One region of the Mesorhizobium sp. LjNodule214 genome, then DNA from elsewhere that is predicted to be linked to it. Evidence: riboswitches for the same ligand, from Rfam matches in the RefSeq annotation. Region 1 holds a riboswitch; each other region holds the start of a gene.
The links. A riboswitch is a leader RNA that binds a small molecule or an ion and turns the genes downstream of it on or off. The one in region 1 is predicted to bind cobalamin.
Positions count from the first base shown of each region.

Region 2: it holds a riboswitch for cobalamin, as region 1 does, so the genes downstream of both, ACSQ3Z_RS16275 (DUF1636 family protein) here and metE (5-methyltetrahydropteroyltriglutamate--homocysteine S-methyltransferase) in region 1, are expected to answer to the same signal.
Region 3: it holds a riboswitch for cobalamin, as region 1 does, so the genes downstream of both, ACSQ3Z_RS05825 (aromatic ring-hydroxylating oxygenase subunit alpha) here and metE (5-methyltetrahydropteroyltriglutamate--homocysteine S-methyltransferase) in region 1, are expected to answer to the same signal.

Region 1 is NZ_CAXUPE020000006.1:94,877-102,392, forward strand. Features, by position in the region: gene ACSQ3Z_RS35485 (OmpW/AlkL family protein) at 1-653, shown strand, start outside; gene ACSQ3Z_RS35490 (cytochrome P450 family protein) at 748-1,980, shown strand; partial or broken gene ACSQ3Z_RS35495 (cytochrome P450) at 1,947-2,233, shown strand; cobalamin riboswitch at 2,508-2,707, shown strand; gene metE (5-methyltetrahydropteroyltriglutamate--homocysteine S-methyltransferase) at 2,824-5,154, shown strand; gene ACSQ3Z_RS35505 (DUF982 domain-containing protein) at 5,876-6,124, opposite strand; gene ACSQ3Z_RS35510 (DUF982 domain-containing protein) at 6,396-6,698, opposite strand; gene ACSQ3Z_RS35515 (MucR family transcriptional regulator) at 6,943-7,407, shown strand.
Region 2 is NZ_CAXUPE020000002.1:485,903-493,418, forward strand. Features, by position in the region: gene ACSQ3Z_RS16270 (winged helix-turn-helix domain-containing protein) at 93-1,292, shown strand; cobalamin riboswitch at 1,865-2,072, shown strand; gene ACSQ3Z_RS16275 (DUF1636 family protein) at 2,112-2,540, shown strand; gene cobW (cobalamin biosynthesis protein CobW) at 2,543-3,580, shown strand; gene cobN (cobaltochelatase subunit CobN) at 3,599-6,991, shown strand; gene cobG (precorrin-3B synthase) at 6,988-7,516, shown strand, end outside.
Region 3 is NZ_CAXUPE020000001.1:1,186,312-1,193,827, forward strand. Features, by position in the region: gene ACSQ3Z_RS05800 (carbohydrate ABC transporter permease) at 1-454, shown strand, start outside; gene bglA (beta-galactosidase BglA) at 460-2,124, shown strand; gene ACSQ3Z_RS05810 (ABC transporter ATP-binding protein) at 2,153-3,265, shown strand; gene ACSQ3Z_RS05815 (DUF680 domain-containing protein) at 3,354-3,593, opposite strand; gene ACSQ3Z_RS05820 (DUF680 domain-containing protein) at 3,666-3,872, opposite strand; cobalamin riboswitch at 4,382-4,584, shown strand; gene ACSQ3Z_RS05825 (aromatic ring-hydroxylating oxygenase subunit alpha) at 4,700-5,947, shown strand; gene ACSQ3Z_RS05830 (2Fe-2S iron-sulfur cluster-binding protein) at 5,968-7,068, shown strand; gene ACSQ3Z_RS05835 (ferredoxin reductase) at 7,081-7,516, opposite strand, start outside.

The sequences.
Region 1 (7,516 bases):
CGGCTGTCGTCCTCATCGTTGCGGGACAGGCCAGCGCGGCAGATGTTCATCAAGCCGCGAGCGTCCCGCAGGCTGAAGCCCGGGTCGCGGAAGCGCCAAGCCCCTGGCAGATCCGCCTGAGGGCGTTGGGGGTGATTACCGAGGATTCGGGCTACGTCAATGCGGTACCCGGCTCTGGTCTTTCCTATTCGAACACCGTGACGCCGGAACTCGATATTTCGTACTTCTTCACGGACAACATCGCCGCCGAACTCATACTCGGCACCACCTATGCCAACATCGATGGCCAAGGTGCGATCGGCGGGCTTGGCAAGGTCGGCAAGGTTTGGCTGCTGCCGCCAACGGTGACATTGCAGTATCATTTTACCGATTTCGACGCCTTTAAACCCTATCTCGGCGCCGGCGTGAACTATACGATCTTCTATCATCAGCAAGCCGGCAGCGCCGATGATCTCAAGGTCAAGAACACATTCGGCGCCGCGCTGCAGGTCGGATTCGACTACATGGTGGACGAGCACTGGGGCGTCAACTTCGACGTGAAGAAGCTTTTCCTCAAGCCCGACTTCGACGTCACTGTCGCCGGCGCCAAGCTCACAGGCAAGGCCAAGCTCGATCCCTGGTTGATAGGCGCAGGTCTCACCTACCGCTTCTGAGGACGAAGCACACTGGGGGGCACTTTTCGAAGTCCGCGCGCGGATCATCCGTGCCGAGAAGTGGACCCGCGATGGTCTTGAAGGAGTTGTTGGCATGCGCGCAGAAAACGATCATTGCGACGTGATCGGTGTGCCGGCCGCTCCCACGCAACTTGATGATCTGTCTTCTGCGATTCTGCAGCAGGAAGGGATGGCGCGAGTGTCGCTGCCAGGCGATTTTGTGACCTGGGCGGCAGGCCGTCACCAGACGCTCAGGCGTATGCTTTCCGACCAGCGTTTCAACAAGGACTGGCGACAGTGGCGGGCGCTGCAGGACGGCGAGATTCCCGAGGATCATCCGCTGATCGGGATATGCAAAGTGGACAACATGACCACGGCGCACGGCGCCGATCACCGGCGCTTGCGCGGCCTGCTGTCCAGCAGCTTCGCGCCCAGTCGTATCGCCTTGCTGGCGCCACGGGTCGAACAATGCGTCGATCGACTCCTGGCCGAGATGGCGCAGCGCGGCGGCAGTGCAGATCTGATGTGCGAGTTCGCCGCTCCGCTGCCCACCAACGTGATCGCCGAACTGTTCGGTTTGCCGGACGAACAGCGCGAAGAGATCGTCGCGCTCACCTACAGCCTGGCCAACACCTCCGCCACAGCCGATGAGGTGCGACAGACGCGGCAGCGCATCCCGGAGTTCTTCCGTCGCCTGATCGCGCTCAAGCGGGGCCAGCTCGGCGATGATCTGGCTTCGGCCCTGATCGTCGCGCGTGACAATGGCGAGCTCGTTTCCGACACCGAGCTGATCGACATGCTGTTCATGGTGCTCTCTGCGGGCTTCGTGACCACCGCCGGCGTCATCGGCAATGGCGTACTGGCATTGCTGACGCATCCGCAGCAACTTCACCTGGTGCGCAGCGGCCAAGTTCCGTGGTCACAGGCGATCGAGGAGATCCTGCGCTGGGGCAGCTCAGCGGCCAATCTGCCGTTCCGCTATGCCACCCAGGACGTGGAGATCGACGGATGCATGGTCCGCCGCGGCGACGCCGTCCTGATGGCGTTCTATGCGGCGAACCGGGACGAAAAGGCCTTCGGTCCCGGCGCCGACAGATTCGATGTCACCCGGCGGCACAACGCGCACGTATCGTTCGGCGAGGGGCCGCATTCCTGCCTGGGCGCTCCGCTGGCGCGCCTGGAATTGTGCTGCGCCTTCCCCGCGCTGTTCGGGCGGCTGGAGGATCTGGCGCTGGCCATCGCCCCGGAGAACGTCGTCTACATGCCGTCTTACGTCATTCGCTGCCCGCAGCGCCTGCCGGTCACCTTCCGCCCTTCCGTCGCTTAGCGAGTGCGGCATGCACCCCAGATTTGGTGATTCTCGGTTCGCCGGGAGGCTGGTCTCGCACGAGGGGGGCGAGCATGCCCGGTTACGCACGATCGTGGCGCCGGCCTTCAGCGACCGCAGGGTGAAGCTGCTCGCGCAGCAGGTCGAGGCGATCGCCGCGCAGTTGTTCGGGACGCTGGCGGCCCGGCCCCAGCCCGCCCACCTGCGGCGCCACCTCTTCTTTCCGCTTGCGGCCATGGTCATCAGCGCGCTGGAATGCGCAAACACGCTGAGCGAAGCCGAGCGGGGAACAAATACCGGGATTCCCGGCGGACCGTGACGGCCTCGCCCCACTTTACGCTTTTGAGCCCGGCGACCTCGATCTGATCCGGCGTCGCCGATGGGGACAAGGACCTCTCCGAGCCTGCACTGATGAGAGGCGGCATCGTATGCGGCTTTGGGCGAAAGAGACCGATCAGCGCAAGGGCACTATTCGCATCATCACATAAACATCTCGTTATATGTATTGACAAGGAGCGAAGCGGCTGTAACTGTGCGCATGTCGTGGTTCTCCGCGCGGCACTGCCGTAGCGGAGCTAAGAGGGAAGCCGGTGCGATGCCGGCGCTGCCCCCGCAACTGTTAGCGGCGAGCCAAGCCCATTGGTGTCACTGAGGCGAACGGCCTCGGGAAGACGGGCAGAGGCTTTGACCCGCGAGCCAGGAGACCTGCCACGACGAACAACGTCCACGGGCGGGGTGTCTCGGTGGCCGCGGTAGCCTGGCTTCGTGCCGCCTACTCGTGCGTTCCTTGTCCCCACGCCCCAACCATCGGGGTATGGCATGACTGTCTCTCAACAAATTCCAGTGGCAACGCTCGGCGTGCCGCGTATCGGTCGACGGCGGGAACTCAAATTCGCGCTTGAAAGCTACTGGTCCGGAAAATCTCCCGCTGCCGACCTGCTCGCGACGGCGAAGGCGCTACGCGCCGCCAGCTGGAGGGAGCAGCACGATCGCGGCGTGTCGAAAATCCCGTCCAACGATTTCTCGCTTTATGACCATGTGCTCGACACCATCGCCATGGTCGGCGCCGTGCCGGCACGATACACCTGGACTGACGGCGAGGTCCCACTCGATACCTATTTCGCCATGGCGCGCGGCAACCAAGGTCAGGCCGCTGATTGTGGACATGCAGGTGACGAGCATGCGGCCAACGGGCATGGCCTTGCCGCGATGGAAATGACCAAATGGTTCGACACCAACTATCACTACATTGTGCCGGAACTTACGGACGATCAGAGCTTTGCCCTCTCGTCGGCGAAACCGGTCGATCATTTCCTCGAGGCCAAGGCGCTCGGCATCCACACGCGCCCGGTCCTGCTTGGACCGGTTACCTTTCTCAAGTTGGCGAAGTCACCTGAGGAAGGTTTCAACCCTATCGCGCTCCTGCCACGGCTGCTGCCCGTCTACGAGGAGCTCCTGCGGAGGCTGAAGCTCGCGGGAGCCGATTGGGTGCAGATCGATGAGCCGGCGCTCGTGGTCGATCTGGTTCCCAACGAACGGGATGCGCTCCAATTCGCCTACTGCCGGCTGTCAAAAGCAGCACCGGAGTTGAAGATCATGGTCGCTACCTATTTCGGATCGCTGGGAGACAATCTCGAGACCGCAATTTCTCTGCCCGTGGCGGGACTGCACGTCGATCTCGCGCGCGCTCCAGAGCAGTTGGAGCCCGTCGGCCGGCTCGCGCACAAGGACCTTGTGCTCTCGCTCGGACTGATCGACGGCCGCAACGTCTGGCGCGCGAACCTCCCTGCCATACTTGACCGCATCAAGCCGATCGTCGCCGGCTGGCCGTCGGACCGCGTGGAGATCGCCCCGTCCTGCTCGATGCTGCATGTGCCGATCGACCTGGACACGGAGACGGCACTCGATGCGGATGTGAAGTCGTGGCTCGCCTTCGCGGCGCAAAAGACCGGCGAGCTGGTCGTGCTCGCCCGTGCCCTGGCCGAAGGCCGGGACGCGGTCGCCGCCGAACTGGAGGCGTCGGCTGAGGCTGCCGCCGTTCGCGCGACATCCGCGAAGGTGCATGATCCGCTCGTCGAAGTCCGGGTCGCCAGCATCAAGGTCGGCATGACGCGCCGGAAGAGCGCATTCGCCGTGCGCTCCAAGCTTCAGGCCGACACGTTTGGCTTGCCTTCCTTTCCCACCACGACGATCGGCTCCTTCCCGCAAACAGCCGAGGTTCGCAAGGCGCGGGCAGCCCATGCCAAAGGCGAACTGAGTTACGTCGACTATGAGGCGTTCCTGAAGAAAGAGATAGAAGCCGCCGTTCGCTGGCAAGAAGAGATCGGACTCGACGTGCTGGTCCACGGCGAATTCGAGCGCAACGATATGGTGCAGTATTTCGCTGAGCAGCTCCGCGGCTTCGCCTTCACGCAACACGGCTGGGTGCAGAGCTATGGCTCGCGCTTTGTGCGCCCGCCGATCATCATTGGCGATGTGTCGCGACAACAGCCGATGACGGTACACTGGTGGCGATATGCTCAGTCGCTGACGCCGAAGCCGGTGAAGGGCATGCTTACCGGCCCGGTGACGATCCTCAACTGGTCCTTCGTCCGAGACGACCTTCCGCGCTCAGCCGTCTGCCGCCAGGTCGCGCTCGCCATTCGCGATGAAGTGAGCGACCTCGAAAAGGCCGGCGCCAGGATGATCCAGATCGACGAAGCCGCACTGCGCGAGGGCTTGCCGCTGCGCGAGGCCGACTGGCAGGCCTATCTCGACTGGGCCGTCGAATGCTTCCGGCTGGCTTCAACGGCGGTCGGCGATGCGACCCAGATCCACACCCATATGTGCTACTCCGAGTTCGGCGATATCGTGGACGCGATTGCCGCAATGGATGCCGATGTGATCTCCATTGAAACCTCGCGCTCGCAGATGGAACTGCTCGATACGCTCCGAAGCTTCAAGTATCCGAACGGGATCGGTCCTGGTGTCTATGACATTCACTCGCCGCGGGTCCCGGAAGTGGGGGAGATTTCCAACCTCATCATGCTTGCGCGCGAGCGATTGCTGGATGGCCAACTGTGGGTGAATCCCGACTGCGGTCTCAAGACGCGCAGATGGGAGGAGGTCCGCCCTGCCCTGATGAACATGGTGGCTGCAGCACGCGCAATTCGGGAAAAAGCGCAGACCGCGTAGGGCTCGGTGCCCCTCGCCGGCGGTGAGCGGCAACGCCACACACCGGGCGATCTTGGGGTGAGTCCATCCGGCGCACCCAAGGCAATCGAGCTGCCCGCGAAAGCGCCTCGGCAACCTTGGCCTGGCCGAGGCCCTTGTCATGGCGCGTCGAAGTCAGCTGTTCCAGAGGCCGCCGTTGGCGGGTGATCGAAGGAGGCTTGGGCCCCAAATGAGCCGGCCAGAAACTAGACGGCTCACCGCCAGCCAGTTTCGGATTATTCCGTATTGGGATCATCCAGTGTCACTATCGTCTCCCCGACCTTGGTCGCCGAACCCCCCGGTCCCGACCATCGGGAGAAGCATCAGCGATCACGCGGCGCCGGTCCGCGGAGCGTGTTCCGGGATATCGGATGCAGGGCCAAGCTGGGGGAAGGTTGATACGGTACTTCCGGAGACTGTTGAAGCGGCATCGACGCTCCGCCATCTGCACCGGGCCAATTGCCGCTCGATGGCTCTGTCTGCCTCTGGCTTCAATCACGATCACCGCGACGGCGAAGCCGAGCGGCCGCAGCTGGCAGGCGGACCCCTTGTGTTTTGATGGTCAAGATCCGGCGCCGGACCAGGAAAGCCGTCGCGGAAATTGCGGGGTTGGCTCGCTCCTGGCCGATGCCGGCAGGGGTGTTCGGACCGCGTTCAATAGCGATGTGCAGACGGCCGAAATTCACGAGCGGCGTCCCAAATCTCAATCACTGCGCAGAATGCGTGCTTCGAGTGCGGCTGCGACGAAAGCTCGTCGAGCGGTTGGTGGATGGGTCTTACCGCGTAAAACCTGCAGACAGGCGTCCATCGCTATTCTGCGTTTATCGGTCTCATGATGCAGATCCCGGAGCAAGATAGCGGCCGCGTCGTTGACGTCGAACACGATACGCTCCGAGCCGCGGCGGCTAAGCTGAACAACGACTGGTCTCTCAAATCTGGTCAACCCGGTCATCCCCCTCCCCCACAGCCACTATGCGGCAAACAGCCCGGATCGCATTTTTTTATTCAGCCGAACGCGACCGCTGCATCTGCGCCACTGAGCCTGGCCATTGGCGAGCAAGCGATCGCCATGAGCTGCGTCTGGCCATGGTCAGCTTGCTTGCGATCTGCGGATTTGCAGTCGGTGGTGAGGAACTGCTTCTCATTCGCGTGGTCTAGCTGTGAAACCTGGACATAGTGCACTGTTTGACGCGCCTCGCCAGTCTCAAACTCGTCGTCGAAGTCTACACCTGCACTTTTCCACTGCCCGATCTGCAGGCGGCGATCCACTGCATGGCGGAGGTTGGATCTTCCAATATGGCGACGCGCTTCGCAAAGCCGAAAAACGCATTGCGCGCCGTGCTTACCGGCTTGCGCCTATCGTATGCATCGTAGCATGCCCTCAGGGCGGCTTCGTGAATCAGGTCTCTGCGATCTTCCGGCCATTCATTGAGAAAATCGATTGCATCCGCAAGGCCGGCAATCTCCTGGATGATGTGGGTTGCGCGCTTCACAAAAAGCGGGCTGCTGAAAGCCTCAGCGTTCATTGGTTTCTCCCAACTTTCTAAATAGCCAATCTGCGGTGAAGAGGCGCCGCATCGGCACGGTGACCCTGACACATTGTGTTGTCAGGGCGATGACGGTTCAAGAGGAAGATCCGCGCCTGCGGCCGGGTGTGTATCGATCCGCCAACACATCATGCAATGGCTTGGTTGCCATCAAAGGCGGTCGTCACTATTAAGCTATGAAGTGATTCTTCACCGCCTAGCCTAAGCCCGCAGGAGCGTTTTCATGACCGAAGAAACCGAGAGCAAAGCCGACAACCTCATCGAACTCACCGCCCATGTCGTCTCAGCCTATGTTTCGAACAATCCGGTTCCCGTCGGTGAACTGCCTGAGCTTATCGGCCAGATCCATATCGCATTGAAAGGCACGGCTGGTGGTGCCGCACCAGAAAAGTCGGAAGCTCTCAAGCCTGCCGTACCGATCAGAAAATCGGTTACACCCGATTATATTGTCAGCCTTGAGGACGGTAAGAAGTTCAAGTCGCTCAAGCGTCACCTGGCTACCCACTATGGCCTTACGCCCGACGAATATCGCGCAAAATGGGAGCTGCCGGCGGACTATCCCATGGTGGCGCCGAACTACGCTGCGGCGCGCTCGGCATTGGCCAAGACCATGGGTCTGGGCCGCAAGCCGAAGGAACCGGAAACGCCGGCACCTGCCAAGCGTGCCCGCAAGAAAGCGGCAGCCTGACCGCAGTTTTTCAGGATGGGCTAAGCGGATCAGGCATCATTTCGCAGTCGCGAGATAAAATTTGTGCGTTGCAATATCCGCGGCGATCGGTATGATCATGGTGTCGGCC
Region 2 (7,516 bases), on a different contig from region 1:
CTCTCCTGACATATATCCCGCCAAAACCCTGCTAGCATGGCCAGGAATCATCGGTTTTTGCTTGGCTTGAACAGCATCAGGGCGACGTCTGCATGAAGGAAAAGATCTCGCTCGGCATGGCCCGGCGCATCGCGCTCGCAGCACAAGGATTTACCGACCCGAGACCGGGCGGAACACCCAACCGCCGCCATCTGGCCCGCGTGCTCAGCCGTACCGGCCTGCTGCAGATCGATTCCGTCAGCGCGGTGGTGCGCGCCCACTATATGCCGCTCTATTCACGCCTTGGTTCCTACCCGCTCGCCTTGCTCGACAATGCCGCCGTGACGCGCAAGCGCACGGTGTTCGAATATTGGGCGCACGAGGCCTCCTTCCTGCCGGTCGAGACATACCCGCTGATGCGCTGGCGCATGCAGCGCGCCGAGCGCGGCGACGAGATGTATCTGGGGCTGGCCAAATGGGGCCGCGAACACGCCGGCTATATCGAAGAGATCTACCGCGAGGTCGTCGATCGCGGCCCGATCGCCGCTTCCGCGCTGGAAGGCCAGAAGGGGTCGGGCGGCTGGTGGGGCTGGAGCCACGCCAAACACGGCTTCGAATGGCTGTTCTGGGCCGGCCGCATCACCACGGCGTCGCGTCGCGGCTTCGAGCGGTTTTACGATCTGCCCGAACGCGTCCTGCCGCAGGCTGTCCTCGACCTGCCGGTGCCGGCGGCCGAGGATGCACACCGCGAATTGCTGCGCATCTCGGCGCGCGCCCATGGCGTCGCAACCGCCGGCGACCTGCGCGACTACTTTCGCCTGTCGCCAGCCGATATGAAGGGCCGGCTGGAGGAATTGGTCGAAACGGGCGAGCTGCTGCCGATGCGCGTCGAGGGTTGGGACAAGCCGGCTTACCTGCACAAGGACGCCCGTTTGCCGCGCCGCATCGAGGCGCGCGCCCTGCTGGCTCCCTTCGACCCTGTCGTATTCGAGCGGGCGCGTGCGGAGAGGCTGTTCGACTTCCGCTACCGCATCGAGATCTACACGCCCGCCGAAAAACGCCAGTACGGCTATTACGTGCTGCCGTTCCTGCTCGGCGACAGGATCGTCGCGCGCGTCGACCTCAAAGCCGACCGCCCGGCCAGCGTGCTGCGCGTCCACGCCGCCTACGCCGAAGCCTGCGCACGACCCGAAACCGCCGCTCAGCTCTTCGCGGAATTGAAGCAGATGCAAGACTGGCTCGGGCTGGAGCGCATCGAAGCGATGCCAGCGGGCGATCTCGGTCCGGCGCTTGTCGACATCGCCGTGTCGTAGGGTAGTGTCTCAGTTTGAAATCATGGCTCTGAGCCATTAAGGACCGCTACAACGCCACCGGAGGCCAGAGCAGGTAGAACAGCATAACGGCAAGCAAGGCGCCAATTGTCCCAAAAGACAACACCGCCACAGAAATCCAAATCGCTCGCCTGATCCGCACCTCAAGGCGTCTCCTCTAAGGTCGCTATGTGGTGGACCCGGCTGCCGCTCGCGTAGACGGTGAAGCACTTGTTGCCCAAGCGGTCGTTTTTGACAGTGAGCGAGGTGGTGTATCGCGGAGCATTTCGTGGCAATGAGGTCGTGGCGACGGGTGGCAGATGGCTAGCAGCCAGCCGTCCGAGAAGCACAGCTAATTGCCCTTCCGCCAGTGACGCCTCCGGGATGGAATCCTCCCATGGCTCGGGCGCCCCGTGGCGTACAATCTTCCAAACTCGCGCCATGTCGCCGGCCCATGCTTTCCGCTAAGCGTAGGTGGTTTCGCTTAGGGCTTCAAACACGACCGACAATTTTCTGGATTTCAAACTGAGACACTACCTGTCGTAGACGCGCGTTGACACGACTGTCCCTACAAGCCTAAATCCGCTGCAGACGGTCTCCTCTCGGCAAAGGGAGGAGCCAAGAGGGAATGCGGTGCGAGATCGCAAGATTTCAAATCCGCGGCTGTCCCCGCAACTGTAAGCGACGAGCCTCAGCCGAAAACCACTGGGATGTTCCCGGGAAGGCGGCTACCCAAGGCGATGACCCGCGAGCCAGGAGACCTGCCGTCTGAGACATAAAGAATCCGATCGCCTGGCGGGTTTTCCGGGCAAGGAGCCTGATTTGGAGCGCGACAGCAGTTTTTCGGCTGAGACAGCGGACATATCGTCCGGCAGGGACGAATCCCTGGCGGGAGTCACAATCATCGTCTGCGCCTCCTGCCGCGATGAAACCGGCTCCGACGCCCATCCCCGTGCCGGCGCGCTGCTCGCCGAAGACACGCGCCGCGCCGCCTCGGGCGAAGACCTCCATATCCGTACCGTCGAATGCCTCGGCAACTGCAAGCGCCGCCTCAGCGCCGCGATCCTGCGCGACGGTTGCTGGAGCTACGTCTTCGGCGACCTGGCCACGACGAGCGGCGCCGACCTCGTCGCCGGCGCAAAGCTCTTCGCCACCTCGACCGACGGCCTCATTCCCTGGCGCGGCCGCCCCGATTCCTTGAAGCGCGGCCTTGTCGCCCGCATTCCTCCCCCTGATCTGCTGAAGGACTGACCATGACCGCTTCTGTCTCCCGCGTCCCCTGCACCGTCGTCACCGGCTTCCTCGGCGCCGGCAAGACGACGCTGATCCGCCATCTGCTCGAGAACGCCAAAGGCAAGCGGCTGGCCATCATCGTCAACGAATTCGGCGACATCGGCATCGACGGCGAGATCCTCAAGGGTTGCGGCATCGACACGTGCCCAGAGGAGAACATCGTCGAACTGGCCAATGGCTGCATCTGCTGCACCGTCGCCGACGATTTCGTCCCGGCGCTGGACCAGATTCTGTCGCGCACGCCGAAGGTCGACCACATCCTGATCGAAACCTCGGGCCTCGCCTTGCCCAAGCCGCTCGTCCAGGCCTTCCAGTGGCCGAGCGTCAAAAGCCGTGTGACGGTCGACGGCGTCATTGCTGTGGTCGACGGGCCGGCCCTGGCCGAAGGCCGCGTCGCCAACGACATGGATGCCCTTCAGGCGCAGCGCGCCCAGGACGAGACGCTCGATCACGACGACCCGGTCGAGGAAGTGTTCGAGGATCAGGTCGCCTGTGCCGACCTGATCATATTGTCGAAGAGCGATCTGATGGACGCCGCCGGTTCGGCCCGCGCCAATGCCCTCATCGGCGAGCACCTTTCGCGCGCGGTCAAGATCGTGCCGACCTCCCAGGGCAAGGTCGATCCCTCCGTACTGCTCGGCCTCGGTCTCGCCGTCGAAGACGACATCGAGAACCGCAAGTCCCATCATGACGGCGCATTCGACCACGAGCATGACGACTTCGACACGTTCATTGTCGACATTCCCTCGATCGCCAATCCCGATGAGCTGGCGAAACGCGTCGCCACCGCCGCCGAGGAAGAGAACGTGCTGCGCGTCAAAGGCTTCGTCGAGGTCGGTGGCAAGCCGATGCGGCTGTTGCTTCAAGCCGTCGGACCGCGCGTCAACCACTATTACGACCGCGCCTGGACGGCGCAAGATGACCGCCGCTCGCGCCTCGTCGTCATCGGCCTGAAGGGGCTGAACCGCCCGGCCATCGAGCGTATCCTCGCCGGCTGAGGCAAAAAACGAACCGCGATGCACATTCTCACCACAACATCCGCCTCGCTCGACGACCTCGCCGAGCCTGTCGATCTCCGGCAGACGCCGGCGGATATCGTGGCGCTGTCCTTTACCGACAGCGATCTTTCCGGACTGGCGGCGGCGTGGAAGGCGGAGCGCCTGCCATCCATGCGGCTCGCCGCACTTCGCGACCTGCGCCATCCGATGTCGGTCGATCTCTGGATCGACAGCGTGGCGCGACATGCCAGGGTGATCCTCGTCCGCATCCTCGGTGGCTATGACTGGTGGCGCTACGGCTGCGACCAGCTCGCCGCAATCGCGCGCGAACGCGGCATCAAACTGGCGCTGCTGCCCGGCGAGAGCCACGACGAGGATTTTCGCCTGATCGAAGGCTCGACGCTGCCGCGTGCGGAGTTGGACGCGTTGCTCGGCTATTTCCGCGAAGGCGGGCCGGAGAACATGAGCGCGCTGATGCAGAGGCTGGCGCGGTTGGCGGGATCGGATGCGGCAGTCGCCCAGCCGGTCGCGGTGCCCAAGGCGGGATTTTACGAGCCTGGACGAGGCGTCGTGGAGAAGCCGGGCCTTTCGAATGTCGGCGCCGCCGTCATCCCCATCCTGTTTTACCGCTCGATGCTGCTTGCCGCCGACGTCGCGCCGATCGATGCCCTTTTTGAAGCGCTCAGAGCGCGTGGCATGGCCCCCGTGCCCATCTTCGTGTCGAGCCTCAAGGACCCTGCCTCGCTCGCCTTTGTCGAGACGGCACTCGCGGCGCTCAACCCTGCCGCCATCGTCACGGCGACCGCTTTCGCCTCCGGCGCCGAACCCGGTATCGAAACCCTGTTCGACCGCGCCGGCGTGCCAGTCTTCCAGGTCATCGTCGCCACGACGCGCCGCGACGTCTGGGAAAAGAACCAGCGCGGCCTGGCGCCGGCCGACCTCGCCATGCATGTCGTGCTGCCCGAACTCGACGGCCGCATCCTCGCCGGCGCCATTTCCTTCAAGGGTGAAAGCGAAACCGATCCGGCACTGGCCTTCCGCGCCTTCGCCAACCGGCCGGAAGGTGATCGCGTGGCGCAGGTGGCGAGCCGCATCGAAGCCTTCATCCGCCTGCAGCGCGCGCCGCGCGCGACGCGCAAGCTCGCCATCCTGATCCCGGACTATCCCAGCGCCCCTGGCCGCACCGGCTATGCCGTCGGCCTCGACGTGCCTTCCAGCGTGCTGGCGATGTTGCACGACCTCAGGGAACAGGGCTACGCCGTTGAAGGGATTCCGCAATCGCCGCGCGAGTTGCTGGAGGTGCTGGAAAAGGGAGGCCATGGCCTTTCCTTGGAGGATTACCTCCCCATTTCGGCGGAGCTGCCCGAAACGGCGCGCAATGCGATTGAAGCGGCGTGGGGCAAGGCTAAAGACGAAGCGCACGTCAATTCGCCCCCCTCTGTCCTGGGCGCGACAGGATGCAAACCTTCGCAGCCGATAGGCGAAAAGCACTTCCCCTTCCGCGCCGCGACCTTCGGCAACATCACCGTAGCACTCGCCCCCGACCGCGGCCGGTCAACCGATCGCCGCGCCGACTACCATGACCCGACGCTCCCCCCGCGCCATGCCCTGATCGCCTTTGGCCTGTGGCTGCGCAAATCGCTGGGCGTCCATGCCCTCATCCATGTCGGCGCCCACGGCACGCTGGAATGGCTGCCCGGCAAGACCGTCGCACTCAGCGAGACCTGCTTTCCGGAAATCGTCACCGGCGCACTCCCCGTCATCTATCCCTTCATCGTCTCCAACCCCGGCGAGGCGGCGCAAGCCAAGCGGCGCATTGCCGCCATCACGCTTGGCCATCTGCCGCCGCCGCTGACCGGCGCCGGGCTGGACGAGAACCAGCACAAGCTTGAACGCCTGGTCGACGAATATGCCCAGGCCGACGGTCTCGACCGCCGCCGCCGCGACCGGCTGGCGAGCCTGATCGTCGAGACCGCTCGGAAGACCGGGCTTGCCGCCGAGGCCGGTGTCGCCAGGACGGACGCTCCCGACGAAGCGCTGCGCCGCATCGACGCCTGGCTCTGCGACCTCAAGGATTTCGCCATCAAGGACGGCCTGCATATCTATGGCCGCTCGCCTGACGGCGAGGCCGATCCGCTGCGCAAGCAAAGTGCGGCGGCCGAGAAGTCAGCGCTTCTGGCGGCGCTCGACGGCCACCACGTCAGGGCCGGGCCGGCCGGCGCACCGGCCCGCGGCCGTTCCGACGTGCTGCCCACCGGCCGCAACCTGTTTACCTCGGACCCGCGCACCATGCCGACTCCGACCGCCTTCGATCTGGGCAAGGCGGCGGCCGAGGAAGTGGTGCGAAGCTATATGCAGTCGCATGGCGACTGGCCGCGCTCTTTGGTGATCGACCTCTGGGGCTCCGCCTCGCTGCGCACCGGCGGCGAGGAGATCGCGCAGGGCCTGGCGCTGATGGGCTGCCGGCCGCAATGGGACGCAGCGACCGGCCGCGTCACCGGTATCGAAGTGCTGCCGCCGGCAACGCTCGGCCGCCCGCGCGTCGATGTCACCTGGCGCATATCGGGCCTGTTCCGCGACATGTTCCCGACCCAGATCGCCCTGATCGATGCCGCCGCCAATGCCGTCGCCGCCCGCGACGAGGAAGATTCGGAAAACCCGCTGGCGGCCAGGACCCGCATTGAGGGCAAGATCAGCCCGCGCATCTTCGGCACCTCGCCCGGCACCTATGGCGCCGGCGTCGAGGATCTCTTGTCGAGCGGCGACTGGGCCGCGCGGGAAGAAATCGGCCGCGCCTATCTCGACGCCACCTCGCACGCCTATGGCGGCGCCGACGGCGAAGCGGTCTCCGCGCCCGGAGCCTTCGAAACCCGGATCGCCGAGGCCGACCTCCTCGTTCACACCAGCGACGACCCCGGCCGCGACATTTTGGAAGGCTCCGCCGATGTCGCCTTCATCGGCGGCTTTTCGGCAGCGCTTGCGGCCCTCGGCAAGAACGCCGACGTCATCGTTCTCGACACCACGGACCCGCAAAAACCGAAGCCGCGCTCGGTCGGGGAAGCCGTATCTCGCGTCGTTCGGGCCCGTGCGGTCAATCCCCGCTTCATTGCCGGGCAGATGCGCCATGGTCCGCGCGGCGCCTCGGAATTCGCCGAGACGGTCGACCGGCTGGTCGGCTTTGCCGAAACCACCCAGGCCATATCGGGCACACTGATCGAGGCCGTGCATGACGCCTATCTCGGCGATCCAGATGTCCGCGCCTTCATCCTGCGCGAGAACCCGGCGGCAGCCAAGGTCATCGCCGAGCGGTTCCAATCGGCACGGCGGCGCGGCCTCTGGCATCCGCTGCGCAATTCGATCGACGATGACCTCGCCGCCCTGATCGCCGAAGCCCATGGGGTGGCGGCATGAACGCCTTCTCCCGCCGTGGCGCCTGCCCTGCCCTCAGCAAGCCGATGCAGACCGGCGACGGACTGCTGGTGCGGCTCAATCCAGTCGCTGGAGGACTTTCGCCGAAGTCGCTGATCGGACTCTGCGAATCCGCACTGCACCACGGCAACGGCATCATGGAAGTCACCGCGCGCGGCAGCCTGCAGATCCGGGGATTGACGGCTGAAAGCGCGCGGCGGCTGGCCGGAGAGGTCGATGCATTAGGGATTGCCGTGCGCACCGGTGTACCGGTGGAGACCGGACCGCTGGCGGGCATCGACCCGCAGGAGGTCGCAGACCCGCGGTCGTTGGCGGAGCACATTCGCGCAGCACTTGACGAAGCCGGGCTGGCGCAGCGGCTGGGGCCGAAGGTTTCGGTCGTTGTCGACGGCGGCGGGCAACTTGATCTGGATTCGGTGACGGCCGATGTGCGGCTTGCGGCAATGCGGACCGATGCGGAAATCCAGTGGCGGGTGTCTGTTGCGGGCGACGCTATGGGCGCGAGGT
Region 3 (7,516 bases), on a different contig from region 1:
CACTTTCTTCGGCGTGCCGTCGAAGACCTATCTCGGCATCTGGCTGGCGCATACCGGCTTCGGCCTGCCCTTCGCCATCTATCTCTTGCGCAGCTACATTGCCGGTCTGCCGCGCGAGATCATGGAATCGGCGCGCATCGACGGCGCCAGCGATTTCGAGATCTTCGTCAAGATCGTCTTGCCGCTGTCCTTCCCGGTGCTCGCCTCCTTTGCCATCTTCCAATTCCTGTGGGTATGGAACGATCTTCTGGTGGCGATGGTTTTCCTCGGTACCGAGGGGGATCAGATCGTGCTGACCGCCAAGCTCAATGCGCTGCTCGGTTCGCGCGGCGGCGATTGGGAGATCCTCACGACATCGGCGTTCGTGACCATCATCGTGCCGCTGATCGTGTTCTTCTCGCTGCAGCGCTATTTCGTACGCGGGCTGCTTGCCGGCTCGGTGAAAGGAGGTTGAGAGCAATGCAATCGGCTTTGAAGGTGACATCCAGACCGGACCCCGCCGTCGATCGTGACTGGTGGCGGGGCGCGGTGATCTACCAGATCTATCCGCGTTCCTATCAGGACTCAAACAGCGACGGCATCGGCGACCTGAAAGGCATTGTCCAACGGCTGCCCTACATCGCTTCGCTCGGCGTTGACGCCATCTGGATCTCGCCCTTCTTCAAGTCGCCGATGAAGGATTTCGGCTACGACGTGTCGGACTATTGCGACGTCGATCCGATGTTCGGCACGCTGGCCGATTTCGACGCCTTGACTGCCGAAGCGCACCGGCTGGGCCTCAAGGTGATGATCGACGAGGTTCTGTCGCACACCGCCGACATCCATCCGTGGTTCAAGGAAAGCCGCTCGAGCCGCACCAATGCGAAGGCCGACTGGTATGTCTGGGCCGATGCAAAACCCGACGGCACGCCGCCCAGCAACTGGCTGTCGATCTTCGGCGGTTCGGCTTGGCAATGGGACACCAGCCGCCAGCAATATTACCTGCACAACTTCCTGGCCGAGCAGCCCGATCTCAACTTCCACAACACGGAGGTCCAGGACGCGCTGCTCGACGTCACCCGCTTCTGGCTGGAGCGCGGCGTCGACGGTTTCCGCCTCGACACCATCAATTTCTATTTCCACAGCCAGGGGCTGGAAAACAACCCGCCGCTGCCGCCTGAAGAGCGCAACGACCAGACGGCGCCGGCAGTCAACCCCTACAATTACCAGGACCATCTATACGACAAGAGCCGCCCCGAAAATCTCGGCTTCCTCGAACGCTTCCGCGCCCTGCTCGACGAGTATCCGGCACAGGCCGCGGTCGGCGAAGTCGGCGATTCGCAGCGCGGGCTGGAAGTGGTGGCGGCCTACACCGCCGGCGGCAAGCGCGTGCATATGTGCTATTCGTTCGACTTCCTGGCGCCGGAGAAGATCAGCGCCGCCAAAGTACGCTTGGTTCTGGAAGCCTTCGGCAAGGTCGCCAGCGATGGCTGGTCGTGCTGGGCCTTCTCCAACCACGACGTGATGCGGCCGGCCTCGCGCTGGGCCGCCGGAGAAGCCGATCCGACCGCCTATCTCAAGGTCATCTCGGCGCTGCTGATGTCGCTGCGCGGCTCGGTCTGCATCTATCAGGGCGAGGAGCTCGGCCTCGGCGAGGCGGAGCTCCAGTTCGAGGACCTGCAGGATCCCTACGGCATCCGCTTCTGGCCTGAGTTCAAGGGCCGCGACGGCTGCCGCACGCCGATGGTATGGGATGCCGCCGCCAGGAACGGCGGCTTCTCGACCGCAAAGCCCTGGCTGCCGGTGCCCGGCAAGCATCTCTCGCAAGCAGTCAACGTGCAGCAGGGCGACGCCAACTCGCTGCTCGAGCACTACCGGCGCTTTCTCGCCTTTCGCCGCCAGCATCCGGCGCTGGCCAAGGGCGACATCACCTTCATCGAAAGCGAGGGCGACACCGTCGCCTTCACCCGCCGCGAGGGCAACGAACAGGTCGTCTGCGTCTTCAACCTGGGCAGCAAACCGGCCGAGGTCGCCCTCGGCGGCCAAGCGCTGCAGCCCTTGCCCGGGCACGGCTTTTCAGGACAGTCTGGCACAGGCTCGGTCCGCCTCGGCGGCTACGGCGCCTGGTTCGGGCGCATCGATTAATTCGCAGGGAAACCACCAGGAGGAAATCATGGCCGATGTCACGCTGAGACAGGTGAAGAAATCATACGGCAATCTGCACATTCTCCACGGCATCGACCTCGACATTAAGTCGGGCGAGTTCATCGTCTTTGTCGGCCCTTCGGGCTGCGGCAAGTCGACCTTGCTGAGATCCATCGCCGGGCTGGAGGAGATCACCTCCGGTGAGCTCAAGATTGCCGGCGAGGTGGTGAACGATGTGCCGCCGTCGAAGCGCGGCATCGCCATGGTGTTCCAGTCCTACGCGCTCTACCCGCACATGACGGTCTACGACAACATGGCGTTCTCGATGAAGATCGGCAAGGAAAGCAAGGCCGAGATCGACAAGAGGGTGCGGCAGGCGGCCGAGATCCTGCAACTGACCAAATATCTCGACCGGCTGCCCAAGGCGATGTCGGGCGGCCAGCGCCAGCGCGTCGCCATCGGCCGCGCCATCGTGCGCAATCCGAAAGTGTTCCTGTTCGACGAACCGCTGTCGAACCTCGACGCGGCACTGCGCGTCGCCACCCGCATCGAGATCGCCAAGCTGAAGGAATCGATGCCGAATACGACGATGATCTACGTCACCCACGACCAGGTCGAGGCGATGACGCTGGCCGACCGCATCGTGGTGCTGAAGGAAGGCCATATCGAGCAGGTCGGCACGCCGATGGAGCTCTACAAGCGGCCGGGCAATCTGTTCGTCGCCCAGTTCATCGGCTCACCGGCCATGAACATCCTGCCGGCGACGATCGACAAGACCGGCAACCCGACCATTGTCAGCCATGTCGGCGGCCGCAAGGCGACGGTGCCGATCGCCACGCCGGCATCGGCGAAAGGCGCTGCGGTCAGCTTCGGCGTCAGACCGGAGGATCTGGTGATTGCTACCGGCGCGGACTATCTGTTCGAGGGAACGGTGGATTATGTCGAGCAGCTCGGTGAGGTTCAGCTCGTCTATGTCGATATCGGCCGCGCCGACCTGCCGCTGGTGACCAAGATGCCGGGCAATGTCGAGGTCAAGCGCGGGACGACGCTGCGGCTGGGCGCGGACGCCGGCGACCTGCATATCTTCGACGCGGACGGCCACTCCTTCTCGCTCCACGCGCCGGAAGTGAAGGCGGCCTGAAGACAGGCCATCTGGCATTGCATAAAAACATAAAAACAAGAGCGGCGGGCCTAGCCCGCCGCTCTTGTTTTGCTAACGACCTCGGCGGTCAGTTGTTGCCGAAGAGGTTGCGGTCGCTGCCCTGAGAGGCGGACTTCTGCACGTCGCCCGACGAGTTCAGCAGCTTGTAGACCGGCGAGCCGGTATTACGCACAGACGAGGTCTGCGTGGTGTCGATGTTGGCGGTCGTCTGCTTGTTGACGGCACTCGCACCAACGCTGTCGTTGCGGGCATAGGCGCTGCCGCCGGCGATCAGAAGCGCGGCGGCAGTAAGGACAATCTTGTTCATTTTGGGTGCTCCTGGATTTTCAGTTCCCGGAGCGGCGGGCTTGACCGCCGCTCTGCGTCTTGGGATCGGCTGTTAGTTGTTGCCGAACAGGTTGCGGTCGCTGCCCTGGTCGACAGGCTTCTCGGTGGCCGGTTCCGACTTCTTGATCGAAGCGGTGTACGAGCTGTCCACTGCAGCAACGGGCTGGTCGGCGCCATTGGAGCCATAGTTGTCGCTGCCTGCGAAGGCGCTGCCGGAAATGGCCAGAAGGGCGGCGGCAGTGAGAACAATCTTTTTCATTTTTAAATACTCCAGTATTTCAGTTTTCCGTCCGTCTAGCGGCGTGTCTTGGGAAGGAATTCGCGTCGTTCGGACAGCCCCGATGTGGGAAAGCCAGGTGGCGGTTTCCAATCACGAAGTTGTTCCGTGTGGACCATGACTCTGCATCTTGAAATTGTACCAGAGCCTACTACCACCGAACCTTTTATCAACTTTATCAATTGGTTATCAAAAAGCCGCCTATGCATCACCAACTGTGTCGGAGTGCCAGCGTTCACACCGTCCTGCACGCACCGTCAACAGAAACGAACCGTTCGGTTCGATTTTAGAATCTGCTAATAGTCACTTTTCGATACTGTTAACCATTTTGACGCCGGCTAAAGCCCGATCGCGAGCGATTCGTGACGGGCACCAAGTGCGGCAGAAGCGGAAATCGGCGTCCCTGGAGTTTGGCTGCGGTAATCACCATCCGTGTCGCGACACATGGATGCGATGTCGTTTTCATACCGCCGGCAATCCGGCCGTCATGGTTAGATCAATTCATCTCAGGTGCTGCCTCGTCGCCGACGAAGCGGAGAATTGGGAAGCCGGTCAAAACCCGGCGCTGCCCCCGCAACGGTGGTGGAGTTCAAGTCGCAACGGGAGACCACTGGGCAATCCGCCTGGGAAGGTGTCGCGACCGTCCGCAAGGACACTCCAGAGCCCGGAAACCAGCCGGAGATTTCTAGACTCGACTGATCGCGGTGGGCGGTCAAGAGGTGGATGGTGCATGTCCGGTCTGCCGCCGGATTGCCGCCGGTCTTTCCTCCATCACCACCAGTTCAGTCCTTAAACGATAAGGACAGGACATGGATGCGCGCAACGACATGCTGAGGCTGCTGCACAGCCGCAAGCAGGGCTACTCGCTGGAACAGCCCTTTTATACCGACGCCGATTTCTTCAAGCTCGACATGGAGCTGATCTGGTATCGCGACTGGCTGTTCATCGGCCATGACTGCGAACTGCCGAAGCCCGGCAGCTTCATCACCGCCCAGATCGGCGACTATCCAGTCGTGCTGGTGCGCGACCAGCAAGGCAAGATCAACGCCTTCCACAATTCCTGCCGCCATCGCGGCAGCCGCGTCTGCAACGCCGAGAAGGGCACTGCGGCAAAGCTGGTCTGCCCCTATCACCAGTGGACCTACGAACTCGACGGCCGGCTGTTGTTCGCCCGGCAGATGGCCGATGGTTTCGACAAGAGCCAGTTCAGCCTGAAGCCGGTCGCTTGCGAAAGCGTCGGCGGCTACATCTTCATCTGCCTGGCAAAAGAGCCGGCCGACTTCGCGCCGATGCGGGCGATGATCGAGCCTTACCTCCTGCCGCACCGGTTGCGCGAGGCAAAGGTCGCCTTCGAATCGACTATCGTCGAGAAGGGCAACTGGAAGCTCGTCTGGGAAAACAACCGTGAGTGCTACCACTGCGCCGGCAATCATCCCGAACTGTGCAAGACTTTTCCGGAAGCACCGACGGTCACCGGCGTGCAAGGCGCCGACAGCGACCCCGAAATGCTGGCGCACTGGGCGAAATGCGAGGCGGCGGGCCTGCCGAGCAAGTTCCGCATCGACCCGGCCGGACAATATCGCGCCACCCGCGCGCCGCTGCTGCGCGATGCCGTCAGCTACACGATGAACGGCAAGCGCGCGGTGACAAAGAACCTGTCCGACACGGTCTCGGCCGATCGGATCGGCACCTTGATGCACTATCACTACCCAACGACATGGAACCACATCCTCATCGACCACGCGGTGACCTTCCGCGTGCTGCCGATCAGCGCCACGGAAACCGCGGTGACGACGAAGTGGCTGGTGCACAAGGATGCGGTCGAGGGCGTCGATTACAACCTCGAAGAACTCACCCATGTCTGGACCGAGACCAACGACCAGGATCGCCGCATCGTCGAGGAAAACGCCTTCGGCATCCTGTCGCCGGCCTACGAGCCCGGCCCCTATTCGGAACTGCATGAGGGCGGCGTCATCCAGTTCGTCGAATGGTACGCGTCCTTCATCGGCCCGCGCCTTGCCGAAGGCGGCCGGCCGGCGCTGCGCAATGTCGCCTGAGGGGTGAGGGGATGAATGCGATGACCGATCTCGGCCTCTACCGCCACCTCGACGAGATGGCGCCCTGGAACGACAGGCTGCAGGTGCTGGAGGTGATCGGCGTCGCCGACGAGGCGCCCGACGTCAAGACCTTCACCTTCCGCTCCGACAACCAGACCTGGTTCCGCTACAAGCCGGGCCAGTTCGTGACGCTGGAACTGCCGACCGCCGACGGTCCGCTGATGCGCACCTACACGCTGTCGTCGTCGCCGTCACGGCCCTTCTCAATTGCGGTGACGGTCAAGGCACAGGCCGGCAGCGTCGGCACGCGCTGGATGTTCGATCATCTGAAGCCCGGCACCCACGTAAAGGCCTACGGGCCGGTGGGCGACTTCTCGCTCCACAGCCATCCTGCGGCAAAGTATCTGCTTATCTCGGCCGGCTCCGGCGTCACGCCGATGATGTCGATGCTGCGCTGGTTGAACGACTGCGCGCCATGGACCGATGTCGGCTTCGTCAACTGCGCGCGCCGGCCGGAAGAAATCATCTTCCGCAAGGAGCTGGAATTGCTGGGCAGCCGAATGCCCGGCCTGTCGCTCGGCTTCATGATCGAGGAGCGCTCCAGCCGTGAAGGTTGGTTCGGCCATATGGGCCGCATCGACGCCATCCGGCTGCCGCTCTTGGCGCCCGATTTCCGCGAGCGCGAAATCTTCTGCTGCGGCCCGGATCCATTCATGCGCGCGGTGCGCGGAATGCTCGAAGCCTCGGGCTTCGACATGGCCAGATACCACCAGGAAAGCTTTGCCGCTCCCGCGGTCGAGGAAATACCCGCGCCGTTTGCCGTACCAGTGGACGGCAGCACCAGAGTGTCTGCCGAGGCCGCGACCCCGATCCGCTTCGCGCTTTCGGATGTCGACGCCGAATGCGTCGCCGGGCAGACCGTGCTGCAGACGGCGCGTGCCTCCGGCGTCAGGATCCCCGCGGCCTGCGAATTCGGCCTGTGCGGAACCTGCAAGGTGAAGAAGGTTTCGGGCGACGTCGAGATGAGCCACAATGGCGGCATCCTCGATCACGAGATCGACGACGGCTTTATCCTTGCCTGCTGCTCGAAGCCTCTGTCGGCGCTCGAAATCGAGGCCTGAAAGGCAGGCGGCTCACACCCCGTAGCGCTCGGTGCGGATGAGGCCGGCCGGGACATCGGCATCGATCAAAGCCTGGGCGGCGGCCGACACGAAGGCGTTCGAGCCGCAGACGAAGGCAAGCCTCGGCGGCTCGGGCAGTCGCGTCAGGGATTGCATCATCATCTGGGCGTCGATCCGCCGCGAATAGTCCTCGGGCCGCCGTGCGGCCTCGCGCGTCAGTGTCAGCACCAGCTCGAAGCCGTCGCGGCGGTCGTCGAGGCCGATCAGCTCATCGCGAAAAATCACCTCGTCCCAGATCCGCGCCGAAAACACCAGCGCGACCGGCACGGAGGATTTCCGCGCCGTCCGGTGGCGCACCATCGCCATCAGCGGCACCACGCCGGAGCCACCTCCGACCAGGATGATCGGCCCGCCATCGCTGTCGGACCAGATGAAATGGCCGCCGAGC